Regions from separate parts of the Bacillus sp. GM2 genome, predicted to be linked through region 1. Evidence: riboswitches for the same ligand, from Rfam matches in the RefSeq annotation. Region 1 holds a riboswitch; each other region holds the start of a gene.
What was found. A riboswitch is a leader RNA that binds a small molecule or an ion and turns the genes downstream of it on or off. The one in region 1 is predicted to bind S-adenosylmethionine.

Region 1 (4,529 bases):
CGGGATCAGCCAGCTTGCCTGTCCGGAAAGCTCAGATTGGAATAGTCTGAGAGGACCCGGGGTTCCTGTGCCAAACATGCCGCTCGTGCCGCCGCCGGGACCTCCGCCGCCGCTTTGGACATCACCCTGCCGGCCATCCGGTCCGCCTGAAGGCATTTCGCCCCCGCTCGGCGGAGCCATTTGTCCATTTGCCGAGTCTGAGTTGTTTTCGGTATCGCCGCTTTGCTGCTGCGGCATTTCCTGCTGCTGGTTCTTTTGATCTTGATCAGATGAGGAGGTTCCGCCCCCGCCTGTACCGTTTTGGCCTGTGAGACGCTGGATGCCGTTGTAGCCAAACGCCAGCTCAAGGACAGAGTTGGTCTGGCTGCTTCCGATATAAGGGCGCGAACTCTCCGGCTGGCTGTCGACGACAACCGCCCAGGAAACGGAAACACCTGCCAGAACAATCACGGCTGTGATAAGAGACACAACTTTTTTGCGAATCGTCGTTTTTGCTGCAATCATGTAAAACAGCAGGAATGCCGGTAATACCATGTAAGCTTGCAGCATTTTGACGTTAAAGCCGCCGCCGACCATACAGAATGCGCCGAGCAGCCAGCCGATTTTTCCTTTCCGAACTGCTTTAAACAACATCCAGGTTGCAGTCATCAAGCAAAGGACGAGAATGCTGTCGACGTTGTTTGTATGGCTGACGGCAACGGCAATCGGCGTACACGCCATAATAAGAGCTGAAATTCTGGCCGCCGTTTTGCCAAAAGTAGGTTTTACAATAAAGTACAAGAGTGCTACGGAAATCACTTCGGCAATGGCTTCAGGGAGAACGACGCTCCAGCCGTGCACGCCGAACACAAGTGCAAAAACTGTCTGAATCCAGAGTGCGACAGGCGGTTTATCAACTGTTACAAAGCCTGCCGGATCAAATGATGCGTAAAAGAAGTTATGAAAGCTTTGGGTCATACTTTCGACGGCCGCCGTATAGTAGGCGTTGTCTGTGTCACTATTCCAGATGCCGTACAAGTTTAATGCTGCGGATAATACAAGAATGAAGACCAGGAATATATCGATTTTCCTTTTTTTAATCATTGTTCGATCACCTCACTAAAGAGCATTATAGAAGCCAAATATGATCAAACTATGAACAAATCAAGAAGGAATTTTAAATTGTATAAAGGGGCAAAAAAAAAGAGACATGCCGTCATTAGGCATGTCTCAAATATGAGATGTTATTTCCATACGTCTTCAGCGATCTCGACGACATGGCGCAGTTTTTCCCATTGCTGCTCTTCCGTCAGGAGGTTGCCTTCTTCTGTGGAGGCAAAGCCGCACTGCGGGCTTAGGCACAACTGGTTCAGGTCGACGTAGCGGGAAGCCTCTTCGATGCGCCGCTTAATGGCATCCGGGTTTTCAAGCTCACCGAATTTGGATGTGATGAGGCCGAGGACGACCTGCAAGTCTTTCCGTTTGACATAGCGAAGCGGTTCGAAGCCGCCGGAGCGCTCGTCATCAAATTCAAGGAAAAGTCCGTCTAAATTGAGTCCGTCGAAAATCGTTTCAGCAGCCGCATCGTAGCCGCCTTCCGCCACCCATGTTGATTGGAAGTTGCCGCGGCAGATGTGCATGGTGACCGTCAAATCGTCCGGGCGTCCTTCAACTGCTTCATTAATCGTGTTGGCGAAAGACTGGCGCAGTTCATCAGGCTGGCGGCCGAATGCTTTGATCTGCTCATGTCCTTTGTCTGAGAAAAATACCGACCAGGCCGTATCATCCAGCTGCAAATAGCGGCAGCCGGCGTCGTAAAATGCGCGGATCGCTTTTTTGTAAGCCTGCGCGACATCGTGATGGAACTCATCCAGATCCTTGTACGGGCTTTCTCCAAGTTTTCCTCTGAAAAACAGCATATTCGGGCTCGGAATCGTCATTTTCGGCGTATGTGTGCCCGCAATATCATGAAGAAATTGATAATCTTCCAGCATCGGATGGTTTGTAAAATCGACTTTGCTTGTTACTTTGATACCTCGCGGCTTCGTTTCAACATTATGAAATTGAATGCCCTTGTCCGCTGTGTATCCTTCTACGCCATCAAGTCCTTCAAGAAAATCGAAATGCCACCATGACCTGCGGAATTCCCCGTCAGTAACGGCTTTAAGGCCAATTTCTTTTTGCTTTTCGACAATGCGCTTAATCTCTTCGTTTTCGACTTCGCGCAGTTGCTCAGCGCTAATTTCACCGTTCGCTTTTTGAATACGCGCTTTTTTTACGGGCTCAGACCTTAAAAGGCTTCCCACCTGATCAGCTCTGTACGGTCCGATTTTTCTTCCAGGCGTTTGCTTCAGTACATCAGTTGATTGTGTCATGCTTCATCCCTCTTTCTTTATAGACATAAAAAAGCCCTTCCCGATAAGGAAGAGCTTGATATATTCAATCTCCTCCTTATCTTCAAGAGCACGAACATGCTCTTAAGGATTTAGCACCATTCTGTCATAGACAGCGGTTGCCGGGTTTCACAGGGCCAGTCCCTCCACCACTCTTGATAAGGAAAACCTTTTTATGCGATTTTTTTAATAATTTTAATATTAATACTTTTTATAAAAATGTCAATGGTTAATAAAAGAGCATTTTTAATTTATTCGAGTATTTTTCCAGACGGTTTTGTACTTTTTTTGATATTTTTCAATCTCTTCTTCTGCGATTAAACCGGCGGCAGTGCTTTTGATATCGTCATCCTTCAAGGATCGTATAAGTGTCTAAGGCTTTAGATCATATCAAATCGAATCAGCGTGTAATTTTTTTCGTAAAGGCAGCCGTTAAAACAATCAACGAGGTGTTTGACGACTATTTTCCGCTGTTGATCCCCTGCCAATCCGACTCTCCAAATTTTATACGTCACTTAGCATTCTGTTTTCCGGGTCACTAATGCTCAATGATAGAGAAATTGCGCTTTATGATTGTCTTTACCATCAAGATCTTTTATTAATTGATCCCATACTTAATAGGCCCAATCGACTTCTTTTTCGGTTAAGGACAGGATGTGTTGATATGCTTCATATTGGAGCTGTCGATCGTCTGACTCCAAATCTCTAAAATACATGTGAATCGCATTGAATTAGAATATTTTTCAAAAACTGAAACTTTTTATCGAGTTCACCGGTCTATCATGTGTACCTGATTTCAAAGTGGGTATGATAAACAATGAAAGATTAAGGAGGGTTCTTATGAACATAAAAACAGTGTTTAAAGCGTTAGGTATGTTGATGACAGGGATATTGTTTTTTGCGCTGTACAGTGCGGCCGCACTTCCTTCTGCATACGCGGCAAATGAAAAAAAGCCGACGGTCACGAGCCATACTTACAAAAACGTTAAGGCTTTGAAATACCCGCAGGTTTCAAATGTAAGCACCAAATCTCTCCAAAATAAGATCAACAAAGATTTTAAACGTTATATTGAGCAGTCCTACAAAGATTATGTAAAAAACAAGAAAGACGGTCAACAGCACGGATACCAAACCGATTACCAAACGTCCTTTGAAGTGAAATACCGGACCGGCCAAAAGCTGAGCATCCTGACAAGTAATTACGTCTACTCCGGCGGAGCGCACGGAAATACGGCAGTCCGCTCTTTCAACTATGACCTTGCCTCTAAAAAACGGGTGTATTTATCAGACATCCTAAATACAAAATCGAAAATGGATAAGACAAAAACATACATTTACAACTATATTCAAAAACACAGCGACATTTTCTTCCCGGATGTGAAGAAGAAAGACATCGTCCTTGGTAAAAACACGGCTTTTTATTACACAAAAGACGGCATTGCGATCGTCTTCCAGCAATACGATGTAGCCCCTTATGCTGCCGGAAATCCGGTCGTTGCCGTTCCGAAAACGGTGTATCAATAAATAACAGCCCCTGTTTCGCAGGGGTTTTTGTTTTGAGGGAAGAAGGATTGGGGAGGTTTTGGAAGCTCTTTCATAAAGCGGCAGCTGACGGGCATGATTCAGCCCGGCGTCAGTTCGCAGATTTTTTCTAAATCGAACAGCTCGCAGACATAGAACATGCACTGTCGGCCGCTGATGATCTGATATTTTTTAAAAGCATATGTCCGGTCTGCCGAAACAGGTACAAGGTGTGTGAAATGTTTTCCCTGGCAGTCGCCCGTGCTGAAAATTTCACGCCTTGACTCCAGTTCTGCAATGATTTTCCCGATGGGAAGTCTTTCTTCCTGCAAATCTTGTTTGATAGCGGGCGGCAGTAAGTTTGTTTTGACATAGACATAATTATAAGATAAATAATCAGCGCCTGATTTCAAAGAGGAGGTTCTAAACAAGATGTCATCATCGCGTTGAAACAGTCTCGCTTCTTCAGGTGACAGTTTGTCATAATCAATATTCTTTTGCTGAAAAACTTCGATTTCGGCTTTGCCGCCGATCAGCGTTTCAATCTCTTTGGTTGTTGAACCATCGGTTTTGGTTAACATGTCTTTTACAAGAGCAACAACAGTTTCAGGAAAAAAGTGGCTTACGCTCAATGAA
Region 2 (4,529 bases), on a different contig from region 1:
GCCGCCGTACACATCTTTTGTGACAAGCACGTGATCGCCCTTTGACAAAAGCAGAAAGGCGGTGGAAATCGCGGCCATTCCGGATGAAAAAGCAAATCCCCTCGTCCCTCCCTCAAGCTCGGCTATCGTGTCTTCAAGCGCCGTTCTTGTCGGTGTTCCTGACCGGCTGTAGTCATATTCGCCGAATTTGTCAAAAGAGCCTTGATGAAAGGTTGAGGCGTGCTGGATCGGCACGCTGACGGCTCCGGTTGCTCCGTCCGTTTTATTTTGGTTATGAACAAGCCGTGTTTCAAGCGTCCAGTTTTCATGACTCATGCGGAACCGCCTCCCCTTTTACTTTTTCCAGCGCAGCTTTTAGATCCTGCTTTAAATCGGAGACGTGTTCGATTCCGACTGAAAAGCGCAGAAGTCTGTTGCAGACGCCGTTTGCAATTCGGATGTCTTCCGGGATATCCATATGGGTCTGTGTCGCCGGATAGGTGATGAAGCTTTCGACTCCGCCGAGGCTTTCGGCGAAACAGATCGTCTTGAGATTTTTCAGCAACGGATTAACCCATTCTTCTTTTTGAACGCGGAATGACAGCATGCCGCCTTTTCCCGGATAAAGAACATCGGCAATTTCCTCCTGCTCTTCCAAAAAGGCCGCAAGTTCCCGCGCGTTTTCCTGATGCTGTCTCATCCTGAGAGCGAGCGTCTTCATCCCTCTCATTAAGAGCCATGAATCGAACGGCGATAAAACCGCGCCGATGGCGTTTTGGTGCTGGAACATTTCCTCAGACAGCTCTTCGCCTTTTGCAACGACAAGCCCCGCCAAAAGATCGTTATGACCGCCCAAATACTTCGTCGCGCTGTGAATGACAAGATCAGCGCCGAGCTCAATCGGCTTTTGCAGAACCGGTGTATAGAACGTATTGTCAACAATGAGCAGCAAGTCGTGCTCTTTGGCGATTTGCGCGATTTTTTGAATATCAGCTTCCTGCATGAGCGGATTTGTCGGCGTTTCTACAAACAGTGCCTTTGTATTGTTCGTGATTTTCGACTTGATACAGTCTTCGTCTGAAAAATCGTCGTAGAAAAAGCGAAGTCCGTATTTCTTCCATTCGTTTTCAAAAAGGCGGTACGTTCCCCCATATAAATCGGACGAAACGATGAGCTCATCCCCGCTTTGAAACAGAGCCATGATCGTCTGAATGGCAGCCATACCGGAACTGAACGCAAAGCCGCGCGTTCCCCCTTCGAGTTTCGCGATTGCATCTTCAACAAGCTGTCTTGTCGGATTTTTTGTGCGAATGTAATCAAACCCTGTGGATTCCCCGATCCCTTTGTGCCTGTACGCAGAAGAGAAATAAACGGGAGGATTGACAGTTCCCGTTATTTCATCACTGCGGTTGCCGATTTGCGCCAGCGTTGTTTGTACATGTTCAGTCATATGACACCATCCTTTTAAAAATAAAAAACCCCTTCTTCATAAGAAGAAGGGGGATTATGCGCTTCTTCTTATCTTCCAAGCATCTGCTTGCTGGATTTAGCACCTTGGTACACTGACATCGTCAGTGCAGACCGGTTGCTGAGGTTTCAAAGGGCCAGTCCCTCCACCTCTCATGATAAGAATCTCTTCAATTTTCTGATTGTTCTTTACTTTAACCTAAGTCAAGACATTTTTCAAGGGTCATTTTTAAATCTTTCCTCATATTGAACATGGTATGATGAAACCAAACGACGGAACCGGAGGAATCAGATGCCAAAAACAGAGCGATTAATCGAATTGATGATGACCGTTCATACAAAACGAAAATTTACGGCCGGGGAGCTCGCAGCAGAATTCGGGGTTTCCTACCGCACGATTCTCCGCGATCTGGACGAGCTGAGCGCGCTCGGCGTCCCGATCTATTCTGAAACAGGCGCGAACGGAGGCTATTATTTGCTGAATGAACCTGTGCTTCCGCCGCTCTTTTTTACACAATCAGAGGCGGCGGCTATGTTTTTCGCGTATCAATCTCTGCAGTTTTTCGGATCGCTTCCCTTTGATGTGGAAACGCGGATGGTTTTAAAAAAGTTCTACCGCCACCTTCCCGTGGAAACACAGGAGCGGATTGATGCGATGAAAGACAGAATCGTGTTCTGGAATCCGCATCGTCCAAAAGCCGCCGAACATTTAGAAACGCTTCTTGATGCAGCCATCAATCAATCCGTTTTGACGGTCGTTTATGACGGAACAGACGATTGCGCGGAGAGATCCATCCAGCCCATCGGCTTGTTCAGCTGGAACGGCTTCTGGTACTGTCCGGCCTATTGCTTTAAAAGGCAGGCGTTCAGACTGTTCCGCGCCGACCGCATCCTTCGGGCGGAAAAAGCGGCCAGCCCGCTGGCCCGCCAGCTTCCCTATCGATCGGTTCTCAGCTGGATCAAACATTCGGAGAGCGAGTGCTCTGAACCGGTGCGGCTGCAAGCGGAACTGACACGCAGAGGAGCCAGGCGGGCTGCGGCTGATGTGGACTTATTCAAGATCCTCACCATGCGGGATGACGGGACGGGGGCGATCGATGCAAACCTCCCCAGACCAGAACTTGAGTATTTCGGGGAACTTTTGTGGAACCTCGGCACTGAGGCAACTGTCAAAGAACCCGCGGAAATCAAGCTTCAGCTGAAACGAAAGGCTTCTGACATTTTAGCAAGGTACGACTGACTTTTTTTTAGAATCGTGACAAAGCCTGTCAGGATTAGGTGATACTTTTAGAATAATGCCAAATGGAAAGGATGAAGCAAATGAATCAAGTTCAAGCCCTGCGGAGCGATTTGTTCCACGAGATGGAGACGGGCATCCGCTCCACGTGTCATCTTCTGAAAAAAGTGAAGGAATCTGACTGGTCTTACCGGCCCGCCGACCGCATGCGAAGCCTGAAAGAACTGGCAAGCCATCTGACGGCCATCCCAGAAGCCGACTTGGCCATCATGCAAGAAAAGGAAGAGGACGTCATCGCCCGGATTGAAAAGAAATATGGTGCTTTGCAGTCGGCTGACCAAATGGCTGCAGCTATGCAGAAAGGATTCGACGCTTTTCAAACGTATATGACTTCCCTCTCCGACGAGGATTTTTTGACAAAAAAAACAAAGCCGTTTTACCTCGATGAAGGGATGACCCAAAGCCGCTGGCTGACGGAAACGCTCACCCACATCTTCCATCACAGAGCCCAGCTGTTTAATTATTTAAAACAGCTCGGCTATGACGTCAACATGTTCGACCTGTATCTATAAAAGGGGGCATCTGATAAAAAAAAGAAACGCGGCATATGTGATCTGTCCTTCCTTGCACATCGCTCGCTTCGTCTTTGAAAAGCGCCGCATACATCAAAGCGCCCGCCCGGTTTCAAACGGTACCTTTCATCGGACCGAAAATGGTGCAGTGCGCCGTTGACTTAGGCTGTCATTCCTTCAGGCGACATCAAGCATGAATTTGATCATCCGCCTCGTAAAATTGAAAGGCTGCTGGGAAGACCTTGTGCCGAAGATGCGCTGCGATGCATCGTCCATTATAACCAACAATCCCGAAAGCGGCAAAAGCCGGCGGGATTTCACAGCGGAAAGAAAAAGGTACCGTGAGCGATACGGATACCCTCCGATAGACCGACAATGCCTTGGTACGAAAAAAAACGATCATAAAAAATCACGGCTGCCGAACAGTTCGGCAGCCCTTTTCGCTTCTTTCACAAGAGAATTTCGTGTTACAATGAATGGAAACGTTCACAAACATTATTTCTGGAGGAATTCACCTTGGCTATGAAAACAGGAGTCATTCAGGAGAAAAAGCTTTTTTCGGAAGAGCTCGGCGAGGAAATGGAGCTTCTCGTCTATTTGCCGTCCTCCTTCTCGCCGCTTTACAAATATCATGTGATCATCGCACAGGATGGACATGACTATTTCCGGCTCGGGCGCATCAGCAGACAGGTTGAAGAACTGTTGGCGAACGGTGAAATCGAAAGAAGCATCATCATCGGCATTCCGTACAAAAACGTACAGGAAAGAAGGCTTACATACCATCCGGAAGGGTCAAAATTCGAAGCGTATAAACGTTTTTTGGCAAATGAACTCGTCCCTTTCACCGACAGAGAGTATCCGACATATCAAGTCGGATCAGGCAGGACGCTGATAGGGGATTCGCTCGGAGGAACGGTTTCTCTCATGACGGCGCTTGACTACCCGAATATGTTCGGGAACGTCATTATGCAGTCACCTTATGTAGACCGCCATGTTCTCGATAAAGTGAAACAGTCCGATTCCCTGCAGCTTATTTCAATTTGCCACCAAATCGGCGAGAAGGAAACCGCCGTCAAAACGACCGATGATCAAATTTTGGATTTCACAGGTCCAAATGAGCAATTAAAAGAGTTGCTTGAATCAAAGCAGACAAACTACGATTTCAAAGCTTTTGACGGGGACCACAAATGGACGTACTGGCAGCCGCTCATCACCCCCGCTTTAAAAAAAATGCTGTAGCTCTCTGTATATCGGCCCATCTTTGATATACTAAA
Region 3 (4,529 bases), on a different contig from region 1:
TTCAAAAAATACGCGAAAAAACCCCGGTTTTCTTTGAAACCGGGGTGTTCTTTCATTTACTCAGAAACAGAAATGACAGAGCCTTCATATTTTTTGTCGATGAACTTTTTGATGTCATCAGAGCGCAATACGTCCATCAGAGCTTTCACTTTGTCAGAATCTTCGTCGCCTTTTCGGACGGCGATGATGTTAGCGTAAGGATTGTCTTTTGGAGACTCAAGTTCGATTGAATCAGTTTTCGGATTCAGCTTGTTTTGGATCGCGTAGTTCACATTGATGAACACTGCGTCAGCTTCATTGGCTTCGTATGCTTTTGCTGTCATTTCAGGCGCCACATCATTTTTGATTTTGAGGTTTTTCTTGTTTTCTGCAATGTCTTTTACTGTCGCATCCACTTTTTCAATGCCTGATTTCAGCTTGATCAGTCCGGCATTTTCAAGCATTGCAAGCATGCGGCCCTGTTCAGCTGCGTTGTTGCTCATAATAATTTTTGCACCGTCAGGAAGGTCTTTTAAAGATTTATACTTTTTAGAGTAAATGCCGAATGGCTCAAGGTGTACCGCGCCGACGTTAACAAGATCATAATCTTTATTTTCTTTCATTTCCTGTTCAAGATACGGGACGTGCTGGAAATAGTTCGCATCGAGATCTTTCGTTGCAAGCGCTTTGTTGATCAGTTTGTAGTCCGTGAAATTTTTGATTTTAAGCTCATAGCCTTTTTCTTTCAAAAGCGGCTTTGCTTCTTCAAGGATTTCAGCGTGAGGCGTCGGCGTCGCTCCGACTGTGATGACTTTGCTGTCTTTATCCCCTTCGCTGCTGGAAGATCCGCAAGCGGCCAAAACGCCTGCAAAAATGATGAATAAAGCTGTTAATAAACCTTTTTTCATGTTGATGTCCTCCCTAACGTTTGTCTAATTTATTTGTTATAAAATCCCCGATAAACTGGATGATGAACACAATAGCTAAGATGAAAATAGTGGCGATCAGTATAATATCGGGATTGTTCATCTGAAAACCGTTTACATAGGCAAGGTTCCCGAGTCCGCCTGACCCGATTGCTCCGGCCATCGCCGTCGAACCGATCAGTGCAATCGCCGTAACCGTAATGCCAGAGATCAAGGCCGGCATCGATTCGGGCAGGAGCACTTTAAATATGATCGTCGATGTTTTGGCTCCCATCGATTTCGCCGCTTCAATCACGCCCTTATCAACTTCGCGCAAAGCGATTTCAACCAGGCGGGCATAGAAGGGAGCGGATGCGATAATCAAAGCCGGAAGTGCGGCATTCGGTCCCAGGATCGTGTTCATTAAAAACTTTGTGAAACCGAGCAGCAAAATAATCAATATGATAAAAGGAATAGACCTGAACACATTGACGATTGCCGAGATGACACCGTTCACGACCCGATTCTGCCAAATGTTTCCTTTTGAAGTCAAATACAGCAGCATACCGAGAATCACTCCGATGATAAAAGCAAACAATAGGGAAATTCCTGTCATATATATCGTTTCATACGTTGCTTCCCACAGCTGCTCCATATCTACGTTTGGAAACAGTTTTTCAAACATTCGTGATCACCTCTGCTTCTACCTGGCGGCTCTTGATGAAATCGACCACGTCATTGACCTCGTTTTCACGTCCGTCGACATGTATGAACAATGAACCGTATGCACCGTCCTGAGTCTGCGAGATTTTGCCTTGAAGGATGTTGACTTCAACATCGAACTTCCGAATGATCTGCGTGATCAGCGGCGATTCGGCCGCTTCGCCGACGAAAGTGAGCTTGATCGTCCGCCCGGATGTCGTTTCTTCGAGGAAATGCTTCAGCGTTTCCTTTGTTTCCACCGGTTCTGTTACCTGCTGAACAAAGCGCTTTGTCATTTCTTCCTTCGGCTTGATGAAGACGTTCAGTACATCGCCTTCTTCTACGACCTTTCCGTTTTCCATGACGGCCACTCTGTGGCAGATTTTCCTGATGACATGCATTTCATGAGTGATCAGGACAATGGTCAGTCCGAGCCTTTCATTGATATCGGACAGAAGACCCAGAATCGAATCAGTCGTCTGCGGATCAAGCGCTGATGTCGCTTCATCGCATAACAGAACTTTCGGATTGTTTGCGAGCGCCCGTGCGATGCCGACGCGCTGCTTTTGGCCTCCGCTCAGCTGTGAAGGGTAGGCGTTTTCCTTGCCTTCAAGACCGACAAGCTTAATCAGTTCAGCGACTCTTTCCAGACGTTTTGCTTTGCTGACACCGGCGATCTCCAGCGGAAACGCAATATTGTCGCGCACCGTTCTCGACCATAACAGGTTGAAATGCTGGAAAATCACGCTGATTTCCTGCCTTGCTTTCCTCAGCTTCTTCCCTTTGATCTCGCTGATTTTTCTGCCGGCTACTTCAACCGTGCCTGAAGTCGGCTGTTCAAGTCCGTTCAAGAGACGGATCAAGGAGCTTTTTCCGGCTCCGCTATATCCAATAATTCCGAAGATTTCACCTTTTTTAATCGTAAGGGTGACATCTTGGACAGCATTGACATCTCCATGCTTTGACCGATAAATCTTTGAAACATTTTGAAGATTTATCAAAAGCCATCACCTGCTTTCTTGCTCAATTCTCATAGTTGTCTAAATTCCTGATCAATCAACGAAAAAAGCCTTTCTGCACACATGAGCAGAAAGGCTTTGGAAAAGTCTGGGCCTTTCTCTCATCTTTCAAAGCATAACGCTTCGCGTGAATTGGCACCATTTCAACACGTGTTGATGGTTGCCGGGTTTCATAGGGCACTTCCCTCCACCTCTCTGGATAAGAGAAACATATATTTATTTTTTGATTATTATGATCGGAATTCTTAAAGTAGGATATCATGCGAAAAAATAGTTGTCAACTATTTTTCGTAAGACAATCGTCCTACGGCGAAAAGAGACGAGCGTAAACGCCCGTCCCTGTCTGACTAATACACGGAATGTGCCGATTTTTTGAATTTTTAAAAAGTCTATGAATAAAGATCGCTGTTTTTAAAGAAGCCGTCCGTCAGCCATAAAATCGCTTCAAGCTTCAATAAAGCTCTAAAAGAGCCTTTTACTTTAACAGTGCCGCGCTGTACGAGATGCTGCAATGAAATGTCGCCATGAAGAAGGTCAATAATCTCGCTTTGCTCTCCAAAAAAGGTCAAATGAGCTTTTTCTACAGGAGAATATTTTTCCATTTCCCCTTTTTCGTTGATTGCTAACGTAAAAGCTTCTTTCTCTCCTTGAAACGTAATCAGCAAAGCCGTTGTAGATAATAGAGGTTTTAAAAAAAGAGCCTTGCCCTCTCTTTCTATCAATCCCATTTTCTCCAACTGTATAACCTCCTGTAAATTGGTCATACTTACAGATTCTCTGTCTGCTGCAGGAGTTCCTTTAGGAATTGCTCGACAAGTTTTTGCTGGTTATTTCCCGAGAAATATGTCAAAACCGCCCTTAATCCACAACATTTTGTTTAATCGTATCATATAAGTAGGAAACGGAGTGAAAAGCGTATTCTTTTTTGACGACTCGCCCTTTTTTGTAAAGGATAAAACACGGGACGCTTTCTATTTCCTGCTGTTTGGCAAATGACGGGGAGTAATTGAGATTGTTTTTATAAAAAGGAATGTCCTTCATCATTTCATCAACGACCTCCAGCATTCTTCCGGCCAGCTGACACGTTCCGCAGAACGGCGTGTATACATATAGAAGACAGGTCTCATGTTCAAGCCGTGTCAGCTCTTTTTCTTGAAGTTCTTGCATCTGTTAAACCGCACCTCAATACGTTTTATAATAAATATTTTGTATGTACCCGGATGTTTGAACGAAATAATACTTCTGCAACATGCTGACTCGGGGCGGAAGCGACTTCTTTGTATACCCTATCGATGTATAGATGCGAAGCTTGGGGGAGCTCCCTCATCAGCTGACGGCGGAGCTTTTCCCCTGATTCATCGGCATCCACCAGGATATAAACGTCTTTATCAAACAGCGTCTCGGCGAATTCATCGAGTTTTGCCTGGCTGATCGTTCCGTTTGTGCAAATGATGTCCACGGGCTCTTCGATGACATGCTTCACTTTTTGCTTATCTGATTTCCCTTCGACGATCATGACTTTTTCATTTTCCGGCATATGATCACCTTTAATGATTTACTTGTAAAAAAAGGCAGTGAATATTCACCGCCTGACTCGATTAACACCAGCCTTGGTGGTCATCACAGTCTACATATTTAGCATCCGGACCGCTTACGGTATCCGCCGTTTTGTAAAATCTTTCGTCTTGGAATGAATATCCAGATTTCAACTCGTATTGATCCTTGCCGGTCATTCGGCCGATCAGCTCATTCTCATGGTACAGCTGCATTCCGCCGTTTTTCAATCGGCTTTCCACATGTTCTGTAATATCAATACGTTCTTTTTTCAGCGTCAATTTGGACACCCCCTCTTGATATAGAGTATCCAAACGACACATGGCTATCCTGAATAATCCTTAGTCTTCTTTTATCATGTCCTCATATT
Region 4 (4,529 bases), on a different contig from region 1:
TTTCGCCGACAGTGTGCAAGCTAAAAGCGACATTTTGACAGGAGGTGCTTCCTCATGAAAGATGATGATAAAAAGCCGGTTGACAATAACGCCGTCAACCAGCAGAAAAACCGGCTCGCCGAAAAGAACAGACAAGCCGGTAAACACCAGGAATCAAAGAAGACTGATCACCTGTAAAAAACCGGCGGCGTCCTCATCGGAACGCCGCCTTATATTTATTTTTTCTCGTATGTCCAGCCCTCTTCCTGATAGATTTTATCCTGTTTCATCAGATGGCCGAGCGCCCTTTTAAATGCTGCTTTGCTCATGTTGAAGCGCTCTTTGATATCCTCCGGGTCGCTTTTATCCCAAAACGGCATCGCGCCGTTTCTCGTTCTCATATAAGTCAAAATTTGTTCTGCATCAACCGACAAGGCATCCTGCTTTCTTGGCAGAAGCGACAGATTAACAGAACCGTCTTCTTTTACTTTGATCACCCTTGCGGTCAGCTTTTCGCCGAGCCTCGGCTCTTCCTTTCGCTCAGAAGAATGGATAAAGCCTCTGATGCCGGTTTCGGAAATCATAAAAGAGCCTGATGCGATCAAGCGGTAGATCGTCCCGGTGAGCTCTTTATTCATCAAACCGGGTGAAGCTTCAGTAAACAGCTCGCTGATCTTATCCTCCGGCGCCGGTTTGGCAAACATCCTTCCGTGCCCCGTGATTTTCAGCATACAGTACAGCCTGTCCCCTTTTTGCGGCCATACTGATTCATACGGCGGGAGATGCTCTGTCGCAACGAGGGCGTCCTTGGAGAGCCCGACATCGACGAAAACCCCCATGCCGCTGACGGCATCAACGACTTCCACCCAGCCGTACTGTTCAGCGCTGATGATCGGCTTTCTCATCGTAGCTGCCAGGCGATCTTCATGATCGACATATAAAAAGACATCGACCTCCTCTCTGTCTTCAATATCCTCGGTGATCTCGCTCTGATGCAGAAGGACCGCCGTTTCGCCGTCCGTCAAAAAGTAACCGTAATCGGCTTTATGATCTATTTTCAATGTTAGCTGCTGTCCTGGTTTCATACTGTTTCTTCCTTTCTTATCCGCCTGTTTTTCTTTTTCTTATTATTCCTCCAATGTTCAAATTATTGCCGGATCGCGGCCAGACAAACCGCTCGATATTGGAAGTTTCACCTTATTCTACTATAATTGACTCATAAGTAAAATGGATGGAGGTTTTTCACATGGCGAAAGAAAGCTCATTTGATATCGTCTCAAAGGTTGAACTGCCTGAAGTTCAAAACGCAATCCAGACCGCTCTTAAGGAAATCGGCACACGCTATGATTTCAAAGGGTCAAAAAGCAGCATCACACTCGAAGGAGACGAGCTCGTTCTTGTATCGGACGACGAATTTAAAATGAACCAGCTGAAAGACGTGCTTGTCGGCAAACTGATCAAGCGGAACGTCCCGACGAAAAACATCGAATACTCAAAGCTTGAGAACGCTTCGGGCGGTACGGTCAGACAGCGCGGAAAACTAGTTCAGGGCATCGACAAAGAAAACGCAAAAAAAATCAATAACCTGATAAAAAAATCGGGTCTGAAAGTTAAATCGCAAGTGCAGGACGATCAAGTCCGCGTAACCGGAAAAAATAAAGACGACCTTCAGCAAATCATTGCGATGGTGAGAGAAGCCGACCTGCCGATTGATGTTCAATTTATAAATTTTCGATAAATTCTTAATTTACTGTTGATTATTCCTCCGATTTTCGGTAAATTGAGTAAAAGTAATCAATAGAAACTGAATAGCTGTTCTTATCAAGAGAGGCAGAGGGACTGGCCCGATGAAGCCTCAGCAACCGGTGAATGAATATTCATGACCAAGGTGCTAAATCCAGCAAGCAGTCTGCTTGGAAGATAAGAAGACGGACAAATGTCGATGAAAAGTCTTCTGCTTCACAGAAGACTTTTTTGTTTATCAAAAATGCTTAAGGGGGAAAACGATGGGTTTTTTGGAGGATATAAAAAGCAAAACGTTAATTGCGGACGGCGCAATGGGCACACTTCTGTATTCCTACGGGATCGACAGGTGTTTTGAGGAACTGAACATCTCCAAGCCCGAAGAAGTGAGACGCGTCCACGAAGCGTATGTACAGGCCGGCGCCGATATCATTCAAACGAATACGTACGGCGCAAACTTCATCAAGCTGTCCAGATACGGACTCGAAGACGAAACAAAACAAATCAACGAAAAAGCGGTCCGTCTCGCCCGCTCCGCCGCCGGTTCTGCTTATGTTCTCGGTACGCTCGGCGGAATCCGGACGTTCAACAAAAACTCGTATTCTCTCGAGGACATTAAAAGAAGCTTCCGCGAACAGCTCTATCTTCTGTTAAATGAGCAGCCGGATGGACTTCTGCTCGAAACCTATTACGATTTAGAAGAAGCGCGCGAAGTTTTAAAGATTGCCAGAAAGGAAACCGAGCTGCCGGTCATTTTGAATGTCTCAATGCACGAAGAAGGCGTTCTTCAGGACGGGACCCCGCTTGCGAACGGCCTGAAGCAGCTGGCATCCCTCGGCGCAGACGTCGTTGGCATCAACTGCCGCCTCGGCCCTTATCATATGATCAGAGCGCTTGAAGAAGTCCCGCTTTTAGAAGACGCCTATCTTTCCGTCTATCCGAACAGCAGCCTCCCGTCCCTTGTCGAAGGCAGGCTTGTTTATGAGACGGATGATGAATATTTCAGGGAAAGCGCGGAGGAATTCCGCAATCAAGGCGCACGGATCATCGGCGGCTGCTGCGGAACGACGCCGAACCACATCAGGGCGATGGCTGAGGCGGTCAAAGGGCTTCCTCCAGTCACCGAAAAGCGCGTGAAAATTAGAAAGAAAGCGGCGCTTGCCGTTCAAAATGAAAGGACAGAGCCCGTTCTTGACGATCTGGCCAAGCAGAAACGGTCCATTATCGTCGAGCTCGATCCTCCAAAACAATTAAACTTTGATAAATTTTTGCACGCCGCTGAGGAACTTCAATCAGCCGGAATCGATGCACTGACATTGGCGGACAACTCGCTTGCCACACCGAGGATCAGCAATGTCGCCTGCGGCGCGCTCTTAAAACAGCGCCTCGATATGAGGTCGCTGATCCATATCACATGCAGAGACCGCAACCTGATCGGCCTGCAGTCCCATCTAATGGGGCTCGATACACTCGGGCTGTCAGACGTGCTGGCGATTACCGGCGATCCGTCGAAAATCGGCGACTTTCCGGGAGCGACTTCCGTCTATGACCTGACATCGTTCGATTTGATTAGCCTGATCAAACAGTTTAACGAAGGCTTGTCATATTCGGGTAAACCGCTCGGCAAGAAAACAAATTTCTCAGTGGCGGCCGCCTTCAATCCGAATGTCAGACACATTGACAAAGCGGTGAAACGGCTTGAGAAAAAAATCGCCTGCGGCGCAGACTATTTCATTTCCCAGCCTGTCTATTCAGAGGAGCAGCTCATCAAAATCCACGAGGAAACAAAGCATCTTGAAACACCGATCTATATCGGCGTCATGCCGCTGACCAGCAGCCGCAACGCGGAATTCATCCACAACGAAATCCCCGGTATCAAGCTGTCCGATTCAATCCGCGAAAAGATGGCGCTGGCTGGAAATGACAAACAAAAACAGGCCGAGGAAGGGCTCGCGATCGCCCGCTCCCTGCTTGATGCGGCGTGCGACCTGTTCAACGGCATTTATCTGATCACACCGTTTTTGCGGTCTGATTTAACCGTCGAGCTGACGGCATATATCCACCAGAAAGAAAAGGAGAAAACAAATGTCTAACATCAATGACCAGCTGAAGAAAAAAATCCTCGTCCTTGACGGTGCGATGGGAACGATGATCCAGAATGCCGGTTTGTCCGCCGCTGACTTCGGCGGCGAGGCCTATGAAGGGTGCAATGAATTTCTAAGCATCACGGCACCCCATATCATTCAGAGCATCCACGAAGCCTATCTGGCCGCTAAAGCCGATATCATCGAAACCAATACATTCGGAGCCACCCGGCTTGTTCTGGACGAGTACGACCTCGGGCAGCGCGCCTATGAAGTCAACCTCGCTTCAGTCAAACTCGCCAAAGCGGCTGCCGAAAAGTTTTCAACACCTGAATGGCCAAGGTTTGTCGCCGGCGCGATGGGTCCGACGACAAAAACCCTTTCCGTCACCGGCGGCACGACCTTTGACGAGCTGATCGATAACTATGAGGAACAGGCAAGAGCGCTGATCACAGGGGGAGCCGACCTCTTGCTGCTCGAAACGAGCCAGGATATGCTGAACGTTAAAGCGGGCTTTATCGGCATCAGACAAGCCTTTGAAAAAACCGAAAAAACCCTTCCCCTCATGGTATCAGGCACGATCGAACCGATGGGCACGACACTGGCCGGCCAGGATATCGAATCGTTCTATATCTCACTCGAGCATATGAAGCCGGTCAGCGTCGGTTTAAATTGCGCGACGGGCCCGGAATTTATGACAGATCACATCAGAACCCTTTCTTC

Region 2: another riboswitch for S-adenosylmethionine. It lies ahead of ACVC9U_RS12550 (methionine biosynthesis PLP-dependent protein); the one in region 1 lies ahead of ACVC9U_RS20530 (5-methyltetrahydropteroyltriglutamate--homocysteine S-methyltransferase).
Region 3: another riboswitch for S-adenosylmethionine. It lies ahead of metN (methionine ABC transporter ATP-binding protein MetN); the one in region 1 lies ahead of ACVC9U_RS20530 (5-methyltetrahydropteroyltriglutamate--homocysteine S-methyltransferase).
Region 4: another riboswitch for S-adenosylmethionine. It lies ahead of ACVC9U_RS13040 (bifunctional homocysteine S-methyltransferase/methylenetetrahydrofolate reductase); the one in region 1 lies ahead of ACVC9U_RS20530 (5-methyltetrahydropteroyltriglutamate--homocysteine S-methyltransferase).

The regions. Positions count from the first base shown of each region.
Region 1 is NZ_JBRKSZ010000008.1:1,159,673-1,164,201, forward strand. Features, by position in the region: gene ACVC9U_RS20525 (glycosyltransferase family 39 protein) at 1-1,083, opposite strand, end outside; gene ACVC9U_RS20530 (5-methyltetrahydropteroyltriglutamate--homocysteine S-methyltransferase) at 1,224-2,354, opposite strand; SAM riboswitch class I at 2,428-2,537, opposite strand; gene ACVC9U_RS20535 (DUF3298 and DUF4163 domain-containing protein) at 3,213-3,896, shown strand; gene ACVC9U_RS20540 (chorismate--pyruvate lyase family protein) at 3,995-4,525, opposite strand.
Region 2 is NZ_JBRKSZ010000007.1:2,266,588-2,271,116, forward strand. Features, by position in the region: gene metC (cystathionine beta-lyase) at 1-315, opposite strand, end outside; gene ACVC9U_RS12550 (methionine biosynthesis PLP-dependent protein) at 305-1,429, opposite strand; SAM riboswitch class I at 1,495-1,611, opposite strand; gene ACVC9U_RS12555 (helix-turn-helix transcriptional regulator) at 1,739-2,686, shown strand; gene ACVC9U_RS12560 (DinB family protein) at 2,767-3,255, shown strand; gene ACVC9U_RS12565 (esterase family protein) at 3,772-4,494, shown strand.
Region 3 is NZ_JBRKSZ010000007.1:183,538-188,066, reverse strand. Features, by position in the region: gene metQ (methionine ABC transporter substrate-binding lipoprotein MetQ) at 57-887, opposite strand; gene ACVC9U_RS01730 (methionine ABC transporter permease) at 901-1,569, opposite strand; gene metN (methionine ABC transporter ATP-binding protein MetN) at 1,562-2,587, opposite strand; SAM riboswitch class I at 2,704-2,811, opposite strand; gene ACVC9U_RS01720 (SCP2 sterol-binding domain-containing protein) at 2,995-3,342, opposite strand; gene ACVC9U_RS01715 (thioredoxin family protein) at 3,464-3,772, opposite strand; gene ACVC9U_RS01710 (toprim domain-containing protein) at 3,798-4,142, opposite strand; gene ACVC9U_RS01705 (YusG family protein) at 4,204-4,440, opposite strand; gene gcvH (glycine cleavage system protein GcvH) at 4,501-4,529, opposite strand, start outside.
Region 4 is NZ_JBRKSZ010000007.1:2,349,917-2,354,445, forward strand. Features, by position in the region: gene ACVC9U_RS13025 (DUF3941 domain-containing protein) at 55-177, shown strand; partial or broken gene ACVC9U_RS13030 (CvfB family protein) at 216-1,084, opposite strand; gene ACVC9U_RS13035 (YajQ family cyclic di-GMP-binding protein) at 1,226-1,717, shown strand; SAM riboswitch class I at 1,795-1,906, shown strand; gene ACVC9U_RS13040 (bifunctional homocysteine S-methyltransferase/methylenetetrahydrofolate reductase) at 1,986-3,815, shown strand; gene metH (methionine synthase) at 3,808-4,529, shown strand, end outside.